One region of the Thioalkalivibrio sp. ALJ12 genome, then DNA from elsewhere that is predicted to be linked to it. Evidence: predicted binding sites of a transcription regulator. Region 1 holds the regulator's gene; each other region holds the start of a gene.

What was found. Region 1 encodes sigma-54, which starts transcription at its own class of promoters, with help from an activator protein. Its sites were predicted from a motif close to TGGCANGNTNCNTGCTT; they were not measured.
Region 2: the regulator sigma-54 is predicted to act here: its motif matches at 1,701-1,717, upstream of flgB (flagellar basal body rod protein FlgB).
Region 3: the regulator sigma-54 is predicted to act here: its motif matches at 2,852-2,868, upstream of pepA (flocculation-associated PEP-CTERM protein PepA).

Annotation. Positions count from the first base shown of each region.
Region 1 is NZ_KB899538.1:860,373-864,893, reverse strand. It holds gene hprK (HPr(Ser) kinase/phosphatase) at 1-657, opposite strand, end outside; gene F467_RS0104115 (PTS sugar transporter subunit IIA) at 725-1,195, opposite strand; gene hpf (ribosome hibernation-promoting factor, HPF/YfiA family) at 1,200-1,538, opposite strand; gene F467_RS0104105 (RNA polymerase factor sigma-54) at 1,541-3,034, opposite strand; gene lptB (LPS export ABC transporter ATP-binding protein) at 3,093-3,821, opposite strand; gene lptA (lipopolysaccharide transport periplasmic protein LptA) at 3,872-4,396, opposite strand; gene lptC (LPS export ABC transporter periplasmic protein LptC) at 4,389-4,521, opposite strand, start outside.
Region 2 is NZ_KB899538.1:1,486,760-1,491,280, forward strand. It holds gene F467_RS0107075 (chemotaxis protein) at 1-524, shown strand, start outside; gene F467_RS0107080 (protein-glutamate O-methyltransferase CheR) at 798-1,613, shown strand; gene flgB (flagellar basal body rod protein FlgB) at 1,794-2,204, shown strand; gene flgC (flagellar basal body rod protein FlgC) at 2,241-2,660, shown strand; gene F467_RS0107095 (flagellar hook assembly protein FlgD) at 2,674-3,345, shown strand; gene flgE (flagellar hook protein FlgE) at 3,371-4,521, shown strand, end outside.
Region 3 is NZ_KB899538.1:316,594-321,114, reverse strand. It holds gene F467_RS0101610 (acyl-homoserine-lactone synthase) at 1-165, shown strand, start outside; gene F467_RS0101605 (PEP-CTERM/exosortase system-associated acyltransferase) at 155-931, shown strand; gene F467_RS0101600 (ThiF family adenylyltransferase) at 931-1,806, shown strand; gene pepA (flocculation-associated PEP-CTERM protein PepA) at 1,929-2,759, opposite strand; gene F467_RS0101590 (class I SAM-dependent methyltransferase) at 2,997-3,662, shown strand; gene prsT (XrtA/PEP-CTERM system TPR-repeat protein PrsT) at 3,735-4,521, opposite strand, start outside.

The DNA of each region.
Region 1 (4,521 bases):
CAGCCCGCGGACCTCGAGCAGATCCTGCAACAGGGCCGGGCAGTGTCCGCGCACGATATCCGGGGCGATGCGGGCAAACTCCGGTGCGTCGTCGGCGATCAGCCGGTGCCCGCGCGAGATCAGCTCGAGCGCCACCTCGCTCTTGCCCACGCTGGAGGCCCCGCTGATCAGCACGCCAATGCCGAGGATCTCCATGAACACGCCATGGCGCACCTCGAAATGGGCCAGCCGCTGCTGCAGGAAATAGCGCAGCAGGGAGATAATCTCGTGGCTGCTGGTCGAGGAGCACAAGATCAGCGGCAGCTGCTCATCGGGGACGTCCGGCATCTCCGAGAACGGGCAGGTGTCCTCGGCGAAGATCACCGCGGTCGTCCCGGTGCGGGCCATCTCCAGGATCAGTTGCTCGCGCTGATCATCGCTCAGCCGCGCGATATAGCGCGCCTCGAAATCGCCGATCACCTGGATACGGTTAGGCCGGATCAGGTTGAGGTGCCCGGCGAGGGGCAGGTCGTCGCCGTCACCGCCGACCAGGTTGCGATCCGGTGCGACCTGCTCGCCGTGTACGTAGCGCAGATCCAGGCGATTGCCCATCGCCTGGATCAGGACCTCTACGGTGATGTCGCGCGCGATGCCGCCCTCTCCCAGTGCCTCGTTCATGCACGAATCTCCGGCAGTGCTGGCACGGGGCGTCGTAAGAGAGAAAGTACTGCCGGGAGAGCCATGTTCAGGCGTCGCCGAAGGCCCGGGTCAGTTCGCGTTCCAGGGCGTCCGCGTCGCCGGCACGGCGCAGCGAGGCGATATTGTCGGGCTGCGAGAGACCGCGCGCCAGCTGCGCCAGCAGGTCCAGGTGCGCGCTGGTCGCCGCCTCGGGCACCAGCAGTGCGATCAGGATGTCCACGGGTTCGTGATCCATGGCGTCGAAGTCGACCCCCTGGTCCAGCCGCAGGACCGCGACCCGGGGGGCATCGAGCTCGGCCAGACGCCCATGCGGGATGGCCACGCCATGCCCCAGACCGGTGGAGCCAAGCTTCTCGCGGGCAGACAGGGCCTCGAAGATGGCCCCGCTGGCCGGGCCGGCGGACTCCTCGCCGCCGACGGCCAGCAACTCGGCCAGGGTCTCGAGCGCCCGTTTCTGGCTGGAACACTCGGGCTCCAGCCGGATACGGGCGCGGGTGATCAGCTCGGCAATGGTCATTGCGTTAAAGGGCCTGTTCGCGGTTGCGCTGGGCACCCTCGGCGCGGTGATGGTCCTTGACCTTTTCCTTGTGCTTGATCAGCTGACGATCCACCTTGTCGATCAGGCCATCAATCGCCGCATACATATCCTCGTGACTGGCTTCGGCGTGGATGTGATTGCCGCTGACCTGGAGATTGGCCTCCGCCTTGTTGTTCAGGTTCTGGTTTTTCTCGTGGGTCAGCACCACATGCACGTCGATCACTTTGTCGAAGTGGCGTTCCAGCTTCGCGAACTTTTCGTTCACGTAGTCGCGCAGGGCGTCGGTGATATCGACGTGATGGCCGGTCAGGTTGATCTGCATGGTCAGGCTCCTTTTTGCTTGGTTCCACTGGGCATACTCGCCATCTGCCGGCGTTCGCTGGAAGACGGTATGTGCATAGCCTCGCGGTACTTGGCCACGGTGCGTCGGGCCACATTAATGCCCCGATCCGACAGGATCTGGGCCAGTTTTGCATCACTCAGTGGCTTGTTCGGGGTCTCGCCACCAATCAATTCCCGAATCATGGCACGGATCGCGGTCGCCGAGCATTCGCCGCCATCGGCTGTGCCAACATGACTGGAAAAGAAGTACTTGAACTCGAATACCCCACGCGGGGTGTGCATGTATTTCTGTGTAGTCACCCTCGAGATGGTCGATTCGTGCATCTCCAGGGTCTCGGCGATATCGCGCAGGATCAGCGGTTGCATGGCAACCTCACCATGCTCGAGAAACCCCTGCTGGCGCACGACGATGGCCTGGGCGACCCGCAGCAGGGTGTCGTTCCGGCTGTGCAGGCTCTTCAGGAACCAGCGCGCCTCCTGCAACTGATCGCGCATAAACGCGCTATCACGCGCATCGGAGACCTGCCGCACCATGCCCGCATAGAGATCGTTGATGCGAATGCGCGGCGCAATCTCCGGGTTCAAGTCCACGCGCCAGCCATCGCGGTCATGGCGGACATAGACATCCGGCACCACATATTCCGAAGTGGACTCGCTGATCTGGGCACCGGGCCGCGGATTCAGGGTGCGGATCAGGTCCAGCGCCCGCGCCAGCTCGTCCGGGTCGCGCACGCCGGACTGGCGCTGCAGGGCTCGGTAGTCCCGCTTGGCCAGGCTCTCCATGCCGTTTTCCAGGATGGCTCGAGCCGCGTCACGCGCCGGGGCATCCGGCGCCAAATGGCGCAGCTGGATCTCCAGGCACTCGCGCAGGTCCCGCGCACCGACGCCCAGCGGGTCGCACTGCTGAATCCAGTGCAGCACCGCCTCGACCTCGTCGACCCCCACGGGCTCGTCTTCGCCCTGGCTGATCATCTCCGCCAGCGCCTCGAGTTCACTGTCCAGATAGCCGTCCGGGCTGATCGCGTCGATCAGCGCCGCCCCGATCCGTTGGTCTCGTGGGGTCAGGTGGCTCAGATGCAGCTGCCAGAGCAGGTGATCCTGCAGGCCCTCGTCCTCGCCGTCGGAGGTATTCTCCAGCGGGTCGCGGTCGTCCAGGCCGCGTGGGCTCGGGGCGGGCTCGTAGATGTCGTCCCAGCGACTGTCGGTGCTCAACTCCTCGGGGATCACGTCATCGCCAGCCGTGTCGGCCTGCATGCGATCCCCGTCGACCCGTTCGCCCCCTTCCTCCGGGCGCTCGGGCGGGGCCTCCTCGCCCTCGTCCTCCACCTGCTCGAGCATGGGGTTGCTTTCCAGCGCCTGCTGGATCTCCGCCTGCAACTCCAGCGTGGAAAGCTGCAGCAGACGGATCGCCTGTTGCAGCTGCGGGGTCATCGTCAGCGTCTGCCCCAGCTGCAGATTGAGCCCGGGTTTCAGCATCGCGGTTTGAGGTCCATGGTGACCATCAAGATCATCTTAAGGAAACACTGATCAATGTTCACAGTCGAAAGTTTTCTCCGAGATACACGCGGCGCACCTGGGGGTCGTCCAGCAGCTCCTGCGGGGTCCCGGCGCTCAGGATGCGGCCCTCACTAAGAATATAGGCCCTGTCGCAGATTCCGAGGGTCTCGCGCACGTTGTGGTCGGAAATCAGCACACCGATCCCGCGCTGGGCCAGATGCCCAATCACGGCCTGGATATCACCCACGGAAATCGGATCCACGCCGGCAAACGGTTCGTCCAGGCAGATAAAGCGCGGGTCACCGGCCAGTGCCCGCGCGATCTCGGCGCGGCGACGCTCGCCCCCGGACAGGGCAATCCCAGGGCTGTGGCGCACGGTCTCCAGCTGGAACTCCTCGATCAGGGCATCGCCGATGCGGCGTCGCTCGTGGCGGTCGAGCTCCGAGCGCAGCTCCAGCACCGCCTGCAGGTTGTCCCAAACACTCAGCCGACGGAAGATCGAGGCCTCCTGCGGCAGGTAGCCCAGCCCGGCTCGGGCCCGCGAATGAATCGGGGCCCGGGTGATGTCCCGGTCACCCAGCGTGATGCGGCCACGATTGGGCCGGATCAGGCCGACCAGGCTGTAGAAACAGGTGGTCTTGCCTGCGCCGTTCGGTCCCAGCAGGCCCACGACCTCCCCTGGTGCCAGATCGACGTCGACACGATCCAGCACCGTACGCTTGCCATAGCGCTTGGTCAGCTCGCGGCCGGTCAGATAGCCGGCCATCGGCGCAGATTCGCCACCGGCCGCGGCGGGCGCGCTGGTGTCGAGCTCGTTCATTCGTCGTCTTCGCGGGGCTGGATCCTGATACGTACACGCTCGTCATCGGCCTCGCCACGCTCGGCCTCGATCACATCCGTCTCCAGGTCGTAGACGATGCGCTTGCCGCGCGCTTCCTCGGCTGCCGTGACCACATGCGCCTGGTCGGTCAGGATCACCCGGTCCTCGTTCAGCAGGTAGTCGATGCGCAGCGCGGTGGCGATGCGCATCTCGCCCGTCTCCGGGTCCGGGGACTCCAGCCGCGCAGGCTCGCCGTGGGCCTCCATCTCGTAAGGGCGTCGGTCGCGGCTGCGCACATAGACCTTGTCGGCCTCCAGTGTCATGTCCCCGCGAATCACCACCACATCACCGGTATAAGTGCTTACGCCCCGCCGGTCGTCCATCTCCGCACGATCGGCGGTAATCTCCACCGGCAGGGGCTGCTGCTGGGCAATGACCGGCGCGGCCAGCAGCAACAAGGCACTGCCCAGCAGCACGGGCCATCCGGCCCGGGCGAGCGACGACCCACCACGTTCAGTCATTTGCGGCTTCCTCCTCGCCCGACTCGCTGTAGAGCGTGTACACGTCATGGAACAGCTCTATGGTATCCCCTCGCGAGTCGACGCGCAGACCCGTGCCCCGCTGGAAAAGGCCAGGCTGCTCCAGC
Region 2 (4,521 bases), 630 kb from region 1:
CGGTCACCGAGATCGACAACAAGCTGGTCGAGATCATTGACGTCGAACGGGTACTGTCGATCGTCAACCCGTTGCCATCCACGGTATCTGACGCGGTGCGCGCGGAGGCCGAGGAAGAACGCGCCAAGCATGGACAGCGCAAGATTGTGATCGTTGATGACTCCGTGGTCGCGCGCAAGCAGATCGAGGGTGCGATCAAGGGCCTGGGCTGGGAGTACGTGGTCTTCAAGGATGGTCGCGAGGCGCTGGATTTCCTGGAGGAGCAGGCCGAGGCCGGCACCGTGGACGAGGTGGTGGAGCTGGTGATTTCGGATATCGAGATGCCGCGCATGGACGGCTATACCCTCACCGCTCGAATTCGTGCGAACGATCGCCTGAAAGGCCTCCGGGTTCTGCTGCACTCGTCACTGAGTGGGGAGTTCAATACGGATATGGTCAAGCGTGCCGGGGCCGACGCCTTCCTGTCCAAGTTCAACCCCGACGAGCTGGCCGAGGCTGTGCTTGACCAGACCCGCAAGGACTGATGCCGGTGCCTGCGCCGTTTGCGTTAGTCGACCGAGTCGACCCTGGCGGCATGGAAGCGGTAACGGATTGCCGGCCGCATGAACATCAGCGGCCATGGCGCGCCGCATCGATCACCCGTTGGGATGCTGTCGGCGTCCGCGCGGTTGCACGTATACTGCATCCGTCCGGCATGGGGGATCGCGTGTTCCCCAGTCGGGTTTTCCGACACGCTGTCAAGGATTCGTCATCAACGTGCCCGTCCGCCCGTACCGTCGACTTTCAAGGATGACTTCGTGATCGACTCGCGTGACTACGAGGAGTTCTCGCGTTTTCTTTCCGAGTGCTGTGGCCTGGTGCTGGGCGACAGTCGTCAGTATCTCGTGTCGAGCCGACTGTCGCGGCTGCTGGACGAGTTCGGCTACAAGAGTGTGCCGGAGCTGCTGCACGCAATGCGCCAGGCGCCCAACCCGCGCCTGCGCACGCGTGTGATCGACGCGATGACCACGAACGAAACCTCCTGGTTTCGCGATGGCTTCCCGTTCGAGATCCTGCGCCATGTACTGCTCCCGGAACGGGCGGAGAAAGGCGCAGGGATCAAGGTCTGGTCGTCCGGCTGCTCCAGCGGACAGGAGGCCTACAGCATCTCGATGGTGGCGTCCGAGTGGGAGGAATCGCGGCCCAAGCGTGTGGTGCCGGTATCGATCCTGGGTACGGATCTCTCGGAGAAGATTCTGGACGATGCCCGGCGCGCGGTGTACGACGGGCTGAGCATCGTCCGTGGCCTGAGCGAGGCGCGGCGCGCCCGCTTCTTCGAGACCGTGGCGGAGGGCCATCGCGTACGCCCGGAGATCCAGCGCCGCTGCCGTTTCCAGAAGCTCAACCTGATCGACAGCTATGCGGCGCTGGGCAAGTTCGACATCGTGTTCTGTCGCAACGTGCTGATCTATTTCTCCGCCGAGACCAAGCGACAGGTTCTTGACGGAATTGCCCGCCAGATGAATCCCGGTGGCTATCTGTTTCTTGGCGCTTCCGAGACAGCGGGTCCTTACACCCAGGCCTTCGAAACCGTTCGCACCGAGTACGGCTCCGTCCTTCGCCTGAAGGGCTGATCGGCCCTTTCCGCCTTTCCATACGGTCGCTCCCGCGATCCGGGCGCCACCCTCGGCGCTGCTCTCCCAACCTCTTTCGGCCCATAGTGGCACACCAATTGCTTTGTCCCTGTCGTACGGGGCGAAGCGGTTTCGTCCCGAGGAACCTGAAGTTCGCCAGTGGCGGACGGGGTACGACGGATGAGTCTCTCTCTCGACAAGGCGATGGGCATTCTCCCGGAGGCGGTGAACGTCCGTGCGAAGCGGATGGAGCTGCTGGCCTCGAATATCGCGAATGCCGATACGCCGAATTACAAAGCGCGCGATATCGACTTTCGCTCGGTGCTGCAGGCGGCGGCCGGCGAGGGCGGCAACATGCCGATGGCGAGCACACATCAGGGCCATATCGGCGCCGGCGGGGCGGGTGGTGCCAACGGGTCGATGGAGACGCTTTATCGCGTGCCGTCGCAGCCGTCTCTGGATGGCAACACGGTGGACCCGCAGCTGGAGCGGGCGGCCTTTGCCGAGAATTCCCTGCAGTACCAGAGCAGCCTCGAGTTCCTGAACCGCCGGGTTTCCGGCATCCGTGATGCTCTGCGGGGCGAGCGCTAATGCGCGCGCCAACGCTGGGAACAGGAGAGTGATGTCGTGAGTGATCTGTTTAATCTGTTCAACACCTCGGCCTCCGCGCTGACCGCGCAGTCGGTGCGGCTGAATACGGTCGCGTCGAATCTGGCCAACGCCAACACCGTGGCGACCAACCCCGACGAGGCCTACCGGGCGAAGCAGGTGCTGTTTCAGACCGTGATGAACCAGGCCGATCCGAACGGCGCCTCCAATGGCGTGCGGGTGGCGGGAATTGATGAGTCGCGCGCGCCGCCACAGGCGCACTACGAACCAAACCATCCGCAGGCCAACGAAGACGGCTACATCTTCCGTCCCGCGATCAGCGTGGTGGAGGAGATGGCCAACATGATGTCGGCCTCGCGCAACTACGAAGCGAACGTCGAGGTGATGGAGACCTCGCGCCAGCTGTTGCAGCGAACGCTGCAGATCGGCCAGGGCTAAACCGGAGCCTCCCATGACTCAGATATCACCCGAAATGCTGGACCGCTTGGGCCTGTCACGTCCCAAGCAGGACGACAAGGAGACGGATCGCCTGGGTCAGGACGATTTCCTGAAGCTGATGACTACCCAGCTGCAGAATCAGGACCCGTTTGAACCGATGGAAAACGGGGAGTTTATCGGTCAGATGGCTCAGTTCTCGACCGTCACGGGGATCGAAGAGCTTTCGAAGTCCTTCGAGAAACTCGCTCAGTCCATGGGCCAGAGCCAGACCCTGCAAGCGGCCTCCCTGGTGGGTAAGGACGTCCTTGTCCCAACCGACTTCAGCGAGTTGGGTGCGGATGGCACGGTGCGCGGCGCCGTGGATCTGGATCAGTCGACCGGGCAGTTGCAGGTCGAGGTGTACAGCCCCACGGGTGAACGCATCCGAAGCATGAATCTGGGTTCGGCCAGTGAGGGGCTGCAGGAATTCACCTGGGACGGTCTGCGCGATGACGGGACGCCTGCGGCCCCGGGCGTATATGAATTCCGCGCGTCGGCCCAGAGCGGTTCCGACAATGAAGCAGTAGATGTGTTCCTCGATGCCCGCGTCGAGAGTGTTTCGGTAGGTGACGATTCCAGTCTGGGCCTGATGGTCCGTGGCCTGGGCGAGATCAATTTCTCGGATGTCCGGCGCATCAGCAGCTGACGGACTCTAACGGAGGTAGACCAGTATGCCCTTCAATATCGGATTGAGCGGACTGAACTCGGCGCAGGCCGATCTGCAGACCACCGGCAACAACGTCTCGAATGCCGGCACGACCGGTTTCAAGCGCTCGCGCGCCGAGTTCGGTGATGTCTTTGCGCAGAGTTTTGGTGGCGTCAGCCAGACCGCGACTGGGGGTGGTTCGCGTCTCATGGCGGTGACACAGCAGTTCTCGCAGGGACGCACGGAGTTCACCGAGAACGGTCTCGACCTCGCGATTGATGGCGAGGGCTTTTTCGTGATGAACGATGGTGGCAATCGTGTCTATACGCGCGCTGGCGAGTTTCAGGTAAACCGCGACGGCAACCTGGTGAACAACCAGGGTCAGCAGCTGCAGGGCTATCCGCCAATCAACCCGGGCAGCACGGATACTGATTTCAATACCGGACAGCTTGGGGATTTGCGTCTGCAGACAGGGGCCTCCGCGCCGCAGGCTACCAGTGACATTGAGGCTCTGGTCAATCTCCAGTCGGATGCTCCAATCCTGGATCCGGGCGAGTTCGAGTTCGATGATCCGGACAGCTATAACTACTCGACGTCCCTGACGGTGTATGACTCGCTGGGGACGTCCCGCGATGCGCGCATCTACTTCGTGAAGAGCGACGAACGAGAGTGGACGGCCTTCATGAGCGTTGACGGCGAGCCGATCAACGAGGAAGAAGGCTTCGAACTCTCTTTTGACGCCAGTGGCCAGCTGGATGGCAACACGGAATTCCCGTTCTCCACGGAAGATTTTACCAACGGGGCTGAAGGTCTGGACGGGACGATCGACTTTGCCGGGACCACTCAGTTTGGTGGCGACTTTGCGGTGAACGATCTTGGCCAGGACGGGTTCGCTTCGGGCCGGCTGACGGGGGTCGACATCGATTCCAGCGGGGTGGTGTTCGCGCGCTTCACCAACGGCCAATCTTCCGTTCTGGGGCAGGTCGCTCTGGCCAACTTCACCAACCCACAGGGCCTGGAGCAGCTGGGCAACAACAACTGGGCCGAGACCTTTGCGGCCGGTGATCCAGTGTTTGCCTCTCCGGGCACCGGCAACCTGGGCGAGATCCAGGCCGGTGCCCTGGAGGCCTCGAACGTCGATATCGCCCAGGAGCTGGTGAATCTGATCACCGCGCA
Region 3 (4,521 bases), 540 kb from region 1:
TGGCGCCGCCGGCTGGGGCTGGGCGACGCACCGGCGCGTCCCCACTATGCGCAACTGGCCGGGCACCCACCGTTCCCGTACCGCGCGGCGCCGGGGTACAAGCGTTGCTGGCGCCCGCGTGTGTATCACGCCCCAAGGGCTATGGAAGTGCCCTGTGCAGGATGACCCGCTCATCACGGCATTCTGCCGCTATTTTTCTCTGGTGAAGCCGGACAAGGAGCAACTGGAGGCGGTGTACCGACTGCGCTACGAGGTCTACTGCCGAGAGTTTCGTTACGAGTCTCCGGAGAACTGCCCGGGCGAGCGCGAGATCGACGAATATGACGCCCAGTCCACGCATTGCCTGCTGGAGCATGTGGTGAGCGGTACCCACGCGGGATGCGTCCGGGTCGTGCATGTCGACGCGCGTCAGAAGATCCACGAACTCCCGATGGAGCGCCACTGCGATAACTGCTTTTACGAGACCGAATTTCGCCCGGACCGGCTGGAGCGGGACGCGATCTGCGAGGTCTCCCGGCTGGCCGTCAATGGCCTGTTCCGGCGACGTCTGGGGGAGTCGGTCACGCCTGTCGGGGACCTGCACCTGCTGAATGTGCCTCTGGAGCAGGCGCGCACCTTCCCGCTGCTGGCGTTGAGCCTGTTCATGAGTGCGGTCGCCATGATGGAGATCCAGGGCCGCTCGCATGCCTTCGCCATGATGGAGCCGTCGCTGGCGCGCATCCTGCGGCGCCACGGCCTGAAGGTGAAGCAGATCGGCACGCTTCAGAACTACCACGGTCGCCGCGCGCCATTTCATATTAGTCTGCTTACAGCCCTGTCCGGGATTCACCGTTCTCCATCGCTGAGCCAGCTGTATGCACACTCCTATACCAATCTCTCCGACCCTCATCCCTCCGACTCTCTCTGGGACGCTATTGCCAGCGCGGCCTGATGCCTGAGTTCGACTATCACGCGGCGTTCCGGCGCACCCACGGCTGGGTCACCTGGCCGGAGATGGAACGCCTGCGCGGTGCGCGGGTGGCGATCGCCGGTCTTGGCGGTGTCGGCGGGAGCCATCTGCTGACGCTCGCCCGCCTGGGGGTGGGGCGCTTTCATATCGCGGATTTCGACTGCTTCGAGCTGCACAACATGAACCGCCAGGCGGGGGCCGGCATGTCCCGTTTGGGCCGACCCAAGGTCGAGGTCCTGCGCGAGATGGCGCTGGACATCAATCCGGAGCTCGAGATCACCACATTCCCGGAGGGGGTGTACCAGCACAATCTGGAGGCCTTCCTGCAGGGTGTGGATCTCTACGTCGACGGGCTCGACTTTTTCGTGTTTCAGGTCCGCCGCGAGGTCTTCGCCGCGTGCGCGGAGCGGGGGATCCCGGCGATCACCGTGGCCCCGCTCGGCATGGGGGCCGCATTGCTCAATTTCCGCCCGGGTGGTCTGTCGTTCGATGACTACTTCGACCTGCGCGATGGATTGCCCGACGAGGAGCTGGCGCTGCGTTTCATGATGGGCCTGGCCCCGTCGATGATGCAGATGGGCTATCTGGCCGATCCTGCCGCCGTCGACCTGAGGGCGCAGCATGGCCCGTCCACCGTGATGGCCTGCGAGCTGTGCGCCGGGGTGATGGGTACCGAGGCCCTGAAGATCCTGCTGGGACGCGGCCGTGTCGTCTGGGCCCCGCACGGCGTTCACTTCGATGCCTACCGCCAGCGCCTCGCCCGCACCTGGCGCCCCGGTGGCAATCGCAACCCCCTGCAACGCCTGCTACTGGCCATCGGCCGCCGCCGGCTCGCGCGCCTGCGGGCTCAGGTCTGAACAGCCGACATCCAGCCTCGCGTTTCGTATATCCAGACATAAAAAAACCCCTCGTCCGAAGACGAGGGGCCGGGAGAGGCTTTCCACCCAGGGGGGAGCAGAAGGCCCAACCACAAGGGCTGCTAGGCAGCCAGGCCGGTGTCGCGGCGGCGGCGTCGCGTGGCGACGAAGCCGAGCAATACCAGTCCGGTTCCCAGCAGAAGCAGCATGCCCGGCTCGGGGACCCCGTACCACCGGGCGTCGGCGGAGCCGACCACATCAAACGTAGTGCGCTGATCGACTTCCTCGAAACCCTCGATAAAGTCGAACTGGCCCGATACACGGACATTCATGTAGAACGGGTCCGGGCTGGTGAAGAATTGCTTGCCTTCATCCGTCAGCATCCACTCGTTGAAGATCAGCGCGAAGCTGCCGATATCGTCCGAGCCGGGTTCAAAGCGACCAGCACCCCGCTCGAAGATGTCGGACCAGCCGACGAGGATGTCGTCGCCCGTGCCGCCCAGGGCCACACCGTCGGCCGCATCGCCCGAGGTAAACCCGAACGTGGTATTCAGGTCCGGGTCCAGGTAGAGCGCGATCGAGCCGGTGGTGCCGGTGAATTCGCCCGTGCCCGCGTCGAAAGTCCCGGAGGACTGGAACACGGCATACAGGCCATAGAACAGATCACCATCGTCCCCGCTGGCGCCCAGGCGATTGCTGACGCTTGTACCCCCAAGGAAGTACTGACCTACGTTCCAGTAGGCCGCCGCGTCGAAGGAACCGTCGGTATCGAGGGTCAGCAGCTCCTCATACCCGCCGGTAATACGGTCAACCTGACGTTCGCCGACTGCGATCGTCGAGAGATCGAGCTGCGAATCATCAATCGTAAAGACGCCGGCATGTGCGGTGCCCGCAAGCCCCAGACTGGCTATTGCCAGTACCGCCCCCAGCGCTGTTTGCTTGAACCTTTCCATGTTGAAATCCTCCACCAGTTAGCTTCAATGTGTTTGGGTTAACGCTTACTTCCACTTCAATTTGCTAGTCGTCCTGTCTTGCGAGTGAAGTAAAGCAGGCTGCGTGCCAAACCATTTAACTGTAGGATTTAACAGAGGTTTTCATGTTTTGGTTCTGGTCTTGTAAAGGGGCCATGTAAAAAAAACGGACGGCGGGGGTTGGGGGTTCGGCCGTTCTTTCCGTGAAGGAGATGTCACATGTCCAAGCGTGCCAAGACCCGCGACGAGATTGCCGAGGCCTACAAGTCGCCACCGTGGTGGTACGACGCGCGGGGGTTTTTCATCCTGACCTTTGCCTACAACAGCACCCTGGGCGCCCAGATCCGGTTTTTCGGCGGCAATATGGGGGCCCGGCATCTGGAGATCGGCTGCGGCACCGGGACGTTGCTGGAGATGGCGATCAAGTGGCGGCGCCGCCGCAAACTGCCGGAGAGCGAGGTCGTCGGCGTGGATTACGCCGAATCCATGCTGGCGGGCGCGCGCCATCGCTTCGCAAAGGACGAGCACGTGACTGTCAAACACGCCGACGCTGCGGAGCTGCCGTTCGCCGACGGCGAGTTCGATACGGCCAATATCGCCAACTCCGTGCACTGCTTTCCGGATGTGGACGGCGCCATCCACGAGGCCTTTCGGGTGCTCAAGCCGGGGGGCACCCTGGCTGCGAACGTCCTGCTGTACCCGCGCACGCCGCAACCACTCAAGGCGATTGCCGAACGCATCAACCGCTGGGGCATGCGCAAGGGCATCCTGCATACCCCGTACGAGGCCCGCGATATCCTGAGCCGCTTCACCAGCGCCGGATTCCAGGTGGTCGACTCCTCGATCTCGGGCAACTGCTACAATCTGCTGTTGAAGCGACCGTAATCGTCCCGGAGAAACACTGAAGCCCACGCGAGCGTGGGCTTCAGGTCAGGGCATCCTTCCCGCTTGTCTCGCCTATAGCGACTCGCGCAGCGACTGGGCCCGTTCGCGTTCCGGGAAGTCTTCGTGGGCCTCCAGTAGCTCCGTCAGCAGGGCGCGCGCCTGTTCGGTTTCGCCGCTGGCCTGGTAGGCCTGTGCCAGATGGAACCCGATATCCGGTGCCTGCGGGCTCATCCGGTAGGCTCGCTGCAGGGTCTCCAGGGCGCTCTCGGTGTCGCCGCCCTCCAGCAGCACCACGCCCAGGGTGTCGAGAATCGCGGGCTGATCCGGGGCCAGCTCGACGGCTCGCTGGGCGTACTCGCGGGCGCGAGGGTTGTCGGTCTCGCGGGCCAGCCACGCCGCATTGTTCAGCGCGATGACATCGTTGGGCCGCTGTTCCAGCACTGTTTCGTAGGTTTCCAGGGCCTCGGCCTCGTGGCCGGCGTTGATCTGTGCCGAGCCGAGCAGGTGGCGCGAGGCCGCATCTTCCGGGTGGTCCTGCAGCCAGCCCTTCAGCGTCTCCAGGGCCGCCTCGGAATGGCCGGCGCGCTGCTGAGCCTGGTATTTCTCCACCAGCCAGTCGCGTCGGGACTCGCGCTCAAGGGCGCGTTCGTAGCCTTCGATCGCTTTTTCGAGCTCGCCGGCTTGCGCGTCGAACCAGGCCTGCTGCGCGATCACCTGCGCCGCCTCCGGGGCGCGTTCCGCGACGGGCTCGAAGACCTGACGCGCCTCGTCGACCTCGCCGGCCAGACTCAGGTGGCGGGTCAGCACCATGCGCGCGCTCATGTGGCTGGAGTCGATCGACAGCGTCTCGCGCAGGGCC